One region of the Streptomyces sp. NPDC054866 genome, then DNA from elsewhere that is predicted to be linked to it. Evidence: predicted binding sites of a transcription regulator. Region 1 holds the regulator's gene; each other region holds the start of a gene.

Region 1 (3,274 bases):
GCCGCCGCCGGGGCCGACCTCGCCCTCGCCCGCGAGCTGGATCCGCGTGCCGTTGTCGACACCGGCCGGGATCTTCACGGTGAGCGTCCGCCGCGACCGGATGCGGCCGTCGCCGGCGCACTCGGGGCACGGAGTGGGCACGACCGTGCCGAAGCCCTGGCACTGCGGGCACGGCCTGGACGTCATGACCTGGCCGAGGAAGGACCGCGTGACCTGCGACACCTCGCCGCGACCGCGGCACATGTCACACGTTTGAGCGGATGTCCCCGGCGCGGCACCTTCACCGCTACAGGTCGTACAGACGACCGCCGTGTCGACCTGTATGTCCTTGGTGGTCCCGAAGGCCGCCTCGTCCAGGTCGATCTCGAGCCGGATCATGGCGTCCTGGCCACGGCGCGTGCGCGACCGGGGGCCACGCTGCGACGCCGTCCCGAAGAACGCGTCCATGATGTCCGAGAAGTTGCCGAAGCCACCGGCCCCGAAACCGCCCGCGCCGCCGCCCCCGCCCTGCTGGGACAGCGGGTCACCGCCGAGGTCGTAGACCTGCTTCTTCTGCGGGTCCGACAACACCTCGTACGCGGCGTTGATCTCCTTGAAGCGCTCCTGAGTCTTCGGATCCGGATTCACGTCCGGGTGAAGCTCTCGCGCAAGCCTCCGGAAGGCCTTCTTGATCTCGTCCTGGGAAGCGTCGCGGCGCACGCCTAGTACGGCGTAGTAGTCCGTGGCCACTTACGACTCCGCCAGGATCTGTCCGACGTAACGTGCCACTGCGCGTACTGCTCCCATCGTTCCCGGATAGTCCATGCGGGTCGGGCCGACCACGCCGAGTTTGGCTACTGCCTCGCTGCCCGAACCGTAGCCGACGGAGACCACGGACGTGGAGCTGAGCCCCTCATGGGCGTTCTCGTGACCGATCCGTACGGTCATGCCCGAATCCGTGGCTTCGCCAAGCAACTTGAGCAGGACGACCTGCTCCTCAAGAGCCTCCAGGACGGGCCTGATGGTGAGGGGAAAGTCATGTCCGAAGCGGGTGAGATTGGCCGTTCCGCCGATCATCAGCCGCTCCTCGGTCTCCTCGACGAGGGTTTCGAGGAGGGTGGAGAGCACCGTCGCCACCGTGCCACGGTCCTCCGCGTCGAAGGACTCCGTCATGTCCTGCACCAGCTGCGGCACGTCCGCGAAGCGGCGGCCCGCGACCCGGCTGTTGAGCCGCGCCCGCAGATCCGCGAGCGAGGTCTCGCCGAACGGCGCCGGACAGTCGATCATGCGCTGCTCGACCCGGCCCGTGTCCGTGATCAGCACGAGCATCAGGCGGGCGGGAGCCAGCGAGAGCAGCTCCACGTGCCGCACCGTCGAGCGCGTGAGGGACGGATACTGCACGACCGCGACCTGCCGGGTCAGCTGCGCGAGCAGCCGCACCGTGCGCGCCACGACGTCGTCGAGGTCGACGGCCCCGTCGAGGAAGTTCTGGATGGCCCTGCGCTCCGGCGCCGCCATCGGCTTGACGCCCGCGAGCTTGTCGACGAAGAGGCGGTAGCCCTTGTCCGTCGGGATGCGGCCCGCGCTCGTGTGAGGCTGGGCGATGAACCCTTCCTCCTCCAGCGCCGCCATGTCGTTGCGGACCGTGGCCGGGGAGACCCCGAGGCTGTGCCGCTCGGTGAGCGCCTTGGAGCCGACGGGCTCCTCGGTGCCGACGTAGTCGTGGACGATGGCGCGCAGCACCTCGAGCCTGCGTTCATTCAGCATCCGCGCACACCTCCACCGTTTTGCCCTGAAACCTGTCTGTCCTGCGGCTGCGCCTGGCACTCCCCGCGGGCGAGTGCCAGCCTGCACCGCGCCCAGTGTACGGCCGCGAGGTACGACCCCGGCAAGGGCCGGACCCCCTATGTCGGTCCGGCAGGCGAGGCGGCGGCTGCCAAGCCGCCCGCGCGGGGCTAGCGTCGACTCATGGACGTGGCACTGGCTTGGGACGAGGCGGGCTGGGAGCGGCTCGCGCCGCATGTGGGACGGCGGCGCCTCCCGGTCTGGGACTGTACGGCGGGCCTTGTCGTCGGCGGCGAATCGGCGCTGATGATCGAAGCGGGGGCGACCCTGCGCGAGGGGGCAGAGCTGCGCACCCAGGCGCGCGACATCCTCGGTGGGGGCCGCCGGGTCACGCACCTCGCCCTGACGCACCCGCACTTCGATCATGTGCTTGGCGCCGCGGCGTTCGCGGGCGTGCAGGTGTACGGCGCGGTCGGCCTCGACACGCTCCTCGCGAGGGGCCGCGACGAGCTGCGCGACTCGGCCGTGCGGCACGGGGTCACCCCGGACGCGGCGGCGGAGGCCGCCGATCTGCTCGTCCACCCGCACCACCTGGTGTGCGGGGAGTGGACGCTCGATCTGGGCGGCGGGGTACAGGTGCTGCTCGCGAACGTCGGCCCGGGGCACTCGGGCCACGACCTGGCGGTCCTGGTCCCCGGCACGGACAGCTCTCCGGAGATCGTCTTCTGCGGAGACCTGGTCGAGGAGTCGGGCGAACCGCAGGCGGGGACGGACGCGGTCCCGAAGCGGTGGCCGGCGGCGCTCGACCGGCTCCTCTCCCTGGGCGGCGAGGACGCGCTGTACGTGCCGGGGCACGGTGCGGTGGTCGATGCGGCTTTTGTCCGTGCGCAACGCGCCACACTGGCGGGCCGCTTCGGCGTGTCGTAGCCGGTCGTACGCCACTTCTCTTATCGTCGTGCGAATGCGCCAGTACTCCGCAGACCTCACTCCGCCGTGGAAGAAGCCGAAGCCCGTGCCGGAGGTCGCCGCGGATGCGGACCTCGTGGTGGAGGAGCTGAGCACCGGCTTCTGCGGGGCGGTGATCCGCTGCGAGAAGACGGCGGAGGGTCCGACGGTGACCCTGGAGGACCGCTTCGGCAAGCACCGCGTCTTCCCGATGACGCCGGGCGGCTTCGCCCTGGAGGGCCGGACGGTGACACTGGTCCGCCCGCTTGCTGCTTCCCCTTCCTCACCCGTACGTACCGCCTCGGGCTCGGTGGCCGTGCCGGGGGCGCGGGCCCGGGTCGCCCGTGCCGGGCGGATCTACGTCGAGGGGCGGCACGACGCGGAGCTCGTCGAGCGGGTGTGGGGTGACGACCTGCGGATCGAGGGCGTGGTCGTCGAGTACCTGGAGGGCATCGACGACCTCCCGGCGATCGTCGAGGAGTTCGCCCCCGGCCCTGACGCGCGGCTGGGCGTCCTGGTGGACCACTTGGTGCCGGGCTCCAAGGAGTCGCGGATCGCGGCGGCG
Region 2 (3,274 bases), on a different contig from region 1:
GCACGACGTCGTTCGCCCGCAGAAGCCGGACACCATCGCCAAGTCGCTCGCCATCGGCAACCCCGCCGACGGGCCGTACGTCCTGGACATCGCGCGCCGCACGGGCGGTGCGGTGGAGGACGTGAACGACGAGCAGGTCGTGGATGCGATCAAGCTGCTCGCTCGGACCGAGGGGATCTTCGCGGAGACCGCCGGGGGTGTGACGGTCGGCGTCACGAAGAAGCTGATCGAGGCGGGGCTCATCGACCCCTCCCTGACCACGGTCGTGCTGAACACGGGTGACGGCCTCAAGACCCTCGACGCTGTTGCCGAGACCTCTCAGGCGACGGCGACGATCAAGCCCAGCCTCGACGCGTTCCGCGCCGCCGGGCTCGCCGACTAGCCGCCGTAGGGCCTGATCGCCGTCGCCGACGGGCGGTCGTGGTCCGTCCTCGCGCAGTTCCCCGCGCCCCTTGCAGGGGCGCTTCCTCCCCGCATCAAGAGGTGAATCCCATGAGCGTCAAGGTCCGCATCCCCACCATTCTTCGCACCTACACCGGCGGCCAGTCCGAGGTCGCCGCCGAGGGGGCGAACCTCAGTGAGGTCATCGCCGATCTGGAGAAGAACCACGCCGGTATCGCGGCCCGTGTCCTGGACGACCAGGGCAAGCTGCGGCGCTTCGTGAACGTGTACGTGAACGACGACGACGTCCGCTTCGAGCAGGGCCTTGAGACCGCGACGCCGGACGGCGCCGGTGTCTCGATCATCCCCGCCGTCGCCGGCGGCTGATCCTTTTCCCAAACACCCTGCGTAATCCTGATTGCCCCCTCCGCGAGAGAAGTGGAGGGGGCAATTCCATGTGGTTGAGCGCGGTACAGTTGGGAAGCGAGCTTCCCCGTTTGTGCCGAGCGCATATACGAAGTCGCCCCGAGGGCGACAAGAAGTAGCCAAAGTGCACTGCCCATTTGCCCTTCTCGTGGCATTTGTCTGGCCCGACTTGCCCTGAATTCCGGCGAATTCTCCGCATATAACCGATCAGGCGTGCCCAGAATTCTCGTCCGATTGACCTGTTGCAGAGGGCAGTTGGACAGATACATTCAGCCGCGGTCGACGCGTTCCGGCGCACGCCTCCACAACCCATTGGGGGGGTGAGGTCTGACCCGGGTCCGCGAAGTGCGGGCCCGTGCAAGGGCCAGTAATAGGGGAGTTAGGCATGGCTCAGGGCACCGTCAAGTGGTTCAACGCGGAGAAGGGGTACGGCTTCATCGCGGTCGACGGTGGTGCGGATGTTTTCGTCCACTACAGCGCGATTCAGATGGACGGCTACCGCACCCTTGAAGAAGGTCAGCGAGTGGAGTTCGAGATCTCGCAGGGCCAGAAGGGTCCGCAGGCGGACATGGTCAAGCTCGCCGTCTGATCTCGGCGCGATCGGCCAGCGACTTAGCGAGTGACGAGGGGCCCGTATCCCGACAGGGGTACGGGCCCCTCGTGCGTCCTCGGCTCCGGCCCGCCGCGCACCCCCTGGACGCGCGCCCCCTCGTACGTCGGGGATCCACGAGAGGCGCTTGCACTCGCAGGGGTCGAGTGCTAATCATTGGGCTTAGCACTCTCCGAGTGAGAGTGACAGAACTTGGATCGGGTCGGTGAGGCCCGCAGGCCGGGTGGGGCAAGGAACCACAAGGCTTGCAGGCCGTCCGTCGCGGGCGCTGGCGCGATCCGGAAGCATGCCACCCCTGTCCGGGAGGACCACTTCACATGGCCAAGATCATCGCGTTCGACGAGGAGGCACGGCGCGGCCTCGAGCGCGGCATGAACCAGCTCGCCGACGCCGTCAAGGTGACCCTGGGCCCCAAGGGTCGCAACGTCGTCCTCGAGAAGAAGTGGGGTGCCCCCACGATCACCAACGATGGTGTTTCCATCGCCAAGGAGATCGAGCTCGAGGACCCGTACGAGAAGATCGGCGCCGAGCTGGTCAAGGAGGTCGCGAAGAAGACGGACGACGTCGCCGGTGACGGCACGACGACCGCGACCGTCCTGGCGCAGGCGCTGGTCCGCGAGGGCCTTCGCAACGTAGCCGCCGGTGCCAACCCGATGGCCCTCAAGCGTGGCATCGAGAAGGCCGTCGAGGCCGTCTCGGGCGCCCTGCTCGAGCAGGCCAAGGACGTGGAGACCAAGGAGCAGATCGCTTCGACCGCCTCCATCTCCGCCGCCGACACCCAGATCGGCGAGCTCATCGCCGAGGCGATGGACAAGGTCGGCAAGGAAGGCGTCATCACCGTCGAGGAGTCGCAGACCTTCGGTCTGGAGCTTGAGCTCACCGAGGGCATGCGCTTCGACAAGGGCTACATCTCGGCGTACTTCGCCACCGACATGGAGCGTATGGAGGCGTCGCTCGACGACCCGTACATCCTGATCGTCAACTCGAAGATCTCGAACGTGAAGGACCTCCTTCCGCTCCTCGAGAAGGTCATGCAGTCCGGCAAGCCGCTGCTGATCATCGCCGAGGACGTCGAGGGCGAGGCCCTGTCGACCCTGGTCGTCAACAAGATCCGTGGCACCTTCAAGTCCGTCGCCGTCAAGGCCCCGGGCTTCGGTGACCGCCGCAAGGCCATGCTCGGCGACATCGCCATCCTCACCGGTGGCACCGTCATCTCCGAGGAGGTCGGCCTCAAGCTGGAGAACGCCGGTCTCGACCTGCTCGGCCGCGCCCGCAAGGTCGTCATCACCAAGGACGAGACCACGATCGTCGACGGCTCCGGTGAGAGCGACCAGGTCCAGGGTCGCGTCAACCAGATCCGCGCCGAGATCGAGAACTCGGACAGCGACTACGACCGCGAGAAGCTGCAGGAGCGCCTGGCGAAGCTCGCCGGCGGTGTTGCGGTCATCAAGGCCGGTGCCGCGACCGAGGTCGAGCTCAAGGAGCGCAAGCACCGCATCGAGGACGCCGTTCGCAACGCGAAGGCCGCCGTCGAAGAGGGCATCGTCGCCGGTGGTGGCGTGGCCCTCATCCAGGCCGCCGCTGTCTTCGAGAAGCTTGAGCTCGAGGGCGACGAGGCCACCGGTGCCGCCGCTGTGAAGCTGGCCCTTGAGGCCCCGCTGAAGCAGATCGCGGTCAACGCCGGCCTTGAGGGCGGTGTCGTCGTCGAGAAGGTGCGCAACCTGACCGTCGGCCACGGCCTGAACGCCGCGACCGGTGAGTACGTCGACATGATCGCCGAGGGCATCCTCGACCCGGCGAAGGTCACGCGCTCTGCCCTGCAGAACGCCGCGTCCATCGCCGCGCTGTTCCTCACCA
Region 3 (3,274 bases), on a different contig from region 1:
GGTCGCCCGCGCCGCCGCCGCGAAACGCTGGGGCCTGGCGAAGACCCCGCTGGCCGCGCCGCCCGCCCCGGCCAAGAAGCCGAAGATCACCACGCGCAAGGGGTTCGAGGTCAAGGGGCAGGAGGGTCTTCCGCCCGTCTTCACGACCATCCCGACCAAGAAGAAGATCGTCTTCCTGACCATCGACGACGGCGCGGAGAAGGACCCGGAGCTGCTCAAGATGATGAGCGAGCTGCAGATCCCGTACACCGCGTTCCTCAGCGACTATCTGGTCAAGGAGGACTACGGCTACTTCAAGAAGATGCAGTCCCGAGGCGTCGTCCTGAACAACCACACCCTCAACCACCGCTACATGCCGGGCCTTTCGTACGCGGCCCAGCGCCGCGAGATCTGCGGCATGCAGAACACCATCCAAAAGCGCTACGGCAAGCGGCCCGAGCTCTTCCGCCCGCCGTACGGCAACTACAACGCGGACACGCTGCGGGCCGCAAAGTCCTGCGGGATCAAAGCCGTGCCGCTGTGGGCGTCCGAGGCCTTCCCCAACCGCATGGCCTGGCGCGAGTGGGACCGGGACCTGCACCCCGGCGACATCATCCTCACGCATTTCCGGGGGCGCGAGGACTGGAAAGGCACGATGCCCGACATGGTCCGCAAGGTCATGAAGACGGTCACCGACAAGGGGTACGCCGTGGCCAGGCTGGAGGACTACCTGTGACCGGGCGGGCGCGGGCGCGGCGGTTCCTCGTCGGCGCGCTCGCGGCAGGCGTGCTCGCGCCCGCGCTGCTCACGGGGTGCGCGCAGTCGGTGGACCCGATCGAACGCCTGGGCAGAAAGGCGGCGGAGAAGGTCCCGCCGAGGAAACCCGCGGCCTCGCCAAGCTGTGCCCACCCGCCCGCGGGTGCGCCGAGAACGGGGCGGCACACGGCGACGGAGACGGAACCGCCCGCCGCGGGGAAGCGTTGCCCCGAGGGGCGCGGGGGCCCATCGGCGTCTCCACCCGGATAAGACCCGCGTCAGTGAATTAGCAGTCCGCTTGACCGAGTGCTAATCGTCGTCCTAGTCTCGGCCTTGGCACTCACCACTGGAGAGTGCCAACAGCGACGGGCAGGTCCGGCACCCGCGACGACGGATCCACCTGGTCGCCACCCCAGACTGTTAACCCCGTAGATCTCCGAAGGGGGAGACCGGATCGTGACGACCGCCAGCTCCAAGGTTGCCATTAAGCCGCTCGAGGACCGCATTGTGGTCCAGCCGCTCGACGCCGAGCAGACCACGGCCTCCGGCCTGGTCATTCCGGACACCGCGAAGGAGAAGCCCCAGGAGGGTGCTGTCCTCGCCGTGGGCCCGGGCCGCTTCGAGAACGGCGAGCGCCTGCCGCTCGACGTCAAGGTCGGCGATGTCGTGCTGTACAGCAAGTACGGCGGCACCGAGGTGAAGTACAACGGCGACGAGTACCTCGTCCTCTCGGCTCGCGACGTGCTCGCGATCGTCGAGAAGTAATTCACCCGAGCAGAAACATGCTTTGAGCTGCGCCCCTGGCCACCCCTGCTGATTGCCGGGCGGCGAGGGGCGCAGTTCGTTCGTCAAACCCGAGTTTCCGAGAGGGCTGAACCGCTCCCATGGCGAAGATCCTGAAGTTCGACGAGGACGCCCGTCGCGCCCTCGAGCGCGGCGTCAACAAGCTTGCCGACACGGTCAAGGTGACGATCGGCCCCCGCGGCCGCAACGTCGTCATCGACAAGAAGTTCGGCGCCCCCACCATCACCAACGACGGTGTCACGATCGCCCGTGAGGTCGAGGTCGAGGACCCGTACGAGAACCTCGGCGCGCAGCTCGTCAAGGAGGTGGCGACCAAGACCAACGACATCGCGGGTGACGGCACCACCACCGCGACCGTGCTCGCCCAGGCCCTGGTCAAGGAAGGCCTGCGCAACGTCGCCGCCGGCGCTTCCCCGGCCGCCCTGAAGAAGGGCATCGACGCCGCTGTCGCGGCCGTCTCCGCGGAGCTCCTCGCCACCGCGCGCCCGATCGACGACAAGGCCGACATCGCGGCCGTCGCCGGTCTGTCCGCCCAGGACCCGCAGGTCGGCGAGCTCATCGCCGAGGCGATGGACAAGGTCGGCAAGGACGGTGTCATCACCGTCGAGGAGTCCAACACCTTCGGTCTTGAGCTCGACTTCACCGAGGGCATGGCCTTCGACAAGGGCTACCTGTCCCCGTACATGGTGTCCGACCAGGAGCGTATGGAGGCCGTCCTCGACGACCCGTACATCCTGATCCACCAGGGCAAGATCTCGTCCATCCAGGACCTGCTGCCGCTGCTCGAGAAGGTCATCCAGACCAACGCCTCGAAGCCGCTCCTGATCATCGCCGAGGACGTCGAGGGCGAGGCCCTGTCGACCCTGGTCGTGAACAAGATCCGCGGCACCTTCAACGCCGTCGCGGTGAAGGCTCCCGGCTTCGGTGACCGCCGCAAGGCCATGCTCGGTGACCTCGCCACCCTCACCGGCGGCACCGTCATCGCCGAAGAGGTCGGCCTCAAGCTCGACCAGGTCGGCCTCGACGTGCTCGGCACCGCCCGCCGCGTGACCATCACCAAGGACGACACCACCGTCGTCGACGGCGGCGGCAACGCTGCCGAGGTCGAGGGCCGCGTCAACCAGATCAAGGCCGAGATCGAGGCCACGGACTCCGACTGGGACCGCGAGAAGCTCCAGGAGCGCCTCGCGAAGCTGGCCGGCGGCGTGTGCGTCATCAAGGTCGGCGCCGCCACCGAGGTGGAGCTCAAGGAGAAGAAGCACCGTCTGGAGGACGCCATCTCCGCGACCCGCGCCGCGGTCGAGGAGGGCATCGTCTCCGGTGGTGGCTCCGCTCTGGTGCACGCCGTCAAGGTCCTCGAGGGCAACCTCGGCAAGGAGGGCGACGAGGCCACCGGTGTCGCCGTCGTCCGCCGCGCCGCCGTCGAGCCGCTGCGCTGGATCGCCGAGAACGCCGGCCTCGAGGGCTACGTCATCACCTCGAAGGTCGCCGAGCTCGACAAGGGCTTCGGCTTCAACGCCGCGACCGGCGAGTACGGCGACCTGGTCAAGGCCGGCGTCATCGACCCGGTCAAGGTGACGCGCTCCGCCCTTGAGAACGCCGCGTCCATCGCTTCGCTGCTGCTGACGACCGAGACCCTGGTCGTCGAGAAGCCGGCCGAGGAAGAGGGCGAGGCCGGTCACGGCCACGGGCACGGTCACTCTCACTGACCTCGCCTGACGCCTGACGCTGCCGC

The links. The regulator HrcA, encoded in region 1, represses chaperone genes, less so after heat shock. The targets are predictions, from matches to a motif close to TTNGCACTCNGNNNNNCNGAGTGCNAA.
Region 2: a site for HrcA is predicted at 1,580-1,606, ahead of groL (chaperonin GroEL). Genes of this name have one in related genera too.
Region 3: a site for HrcA is predicted at 1,022-1,048, ahead of groES (co-chaperone GroES). Genes of this name have one in related genera too.

What each region holds. Positions count from the first base shown of each region.
Region 1 covers NZ_JBSGZA010000002.1:936,573-939,846, forward strand. The annotation lists gene dnaJ (molecular chaperone DnaJ) at 1-729, opposite strand, end outside; gene hrcA (heat-inducible transcriptional repressor HrcA) at 730-1,746, opposite strand; gene ACWGI2_RS12990 (MBL fold metallo-hydrolase) at 1,948-2,691, shown strand; gene ACWGI2_RS12995 (DUF3097 domain-containing protein) at 2,726-3,274, shown strand, end outside.
Region 2 covers NZ_JBSGZA010000006.1:149,253-152,526, forward strand. The annotation lists gene thrC (threonine synthase) at 1-382, shown strand, start outside; gene ACWGI2_RS28815 (MoaD/ThiS family protein) at 493-768, shown strand; gene ACWGI2_RS28820 (cold-shock protein) at 1,193-1,396, shown strand; gene groL (chaperonin GroEL) at 1,735-3,274, shown strand, end outside.
Region 3 covers NZ_JBSGZA010000003.1:332,762-336,035, forward strand. The annotation lists gene ACWGI2_RS17005 (polysaccharide deacetylase family protein) at 1-715, shown strand, start outside; gene groES (co-chaperone GroES) at 1,192-1,500, shown strand; gene groL (chaperonin GroEL) at 1,620-3,248, shown strand.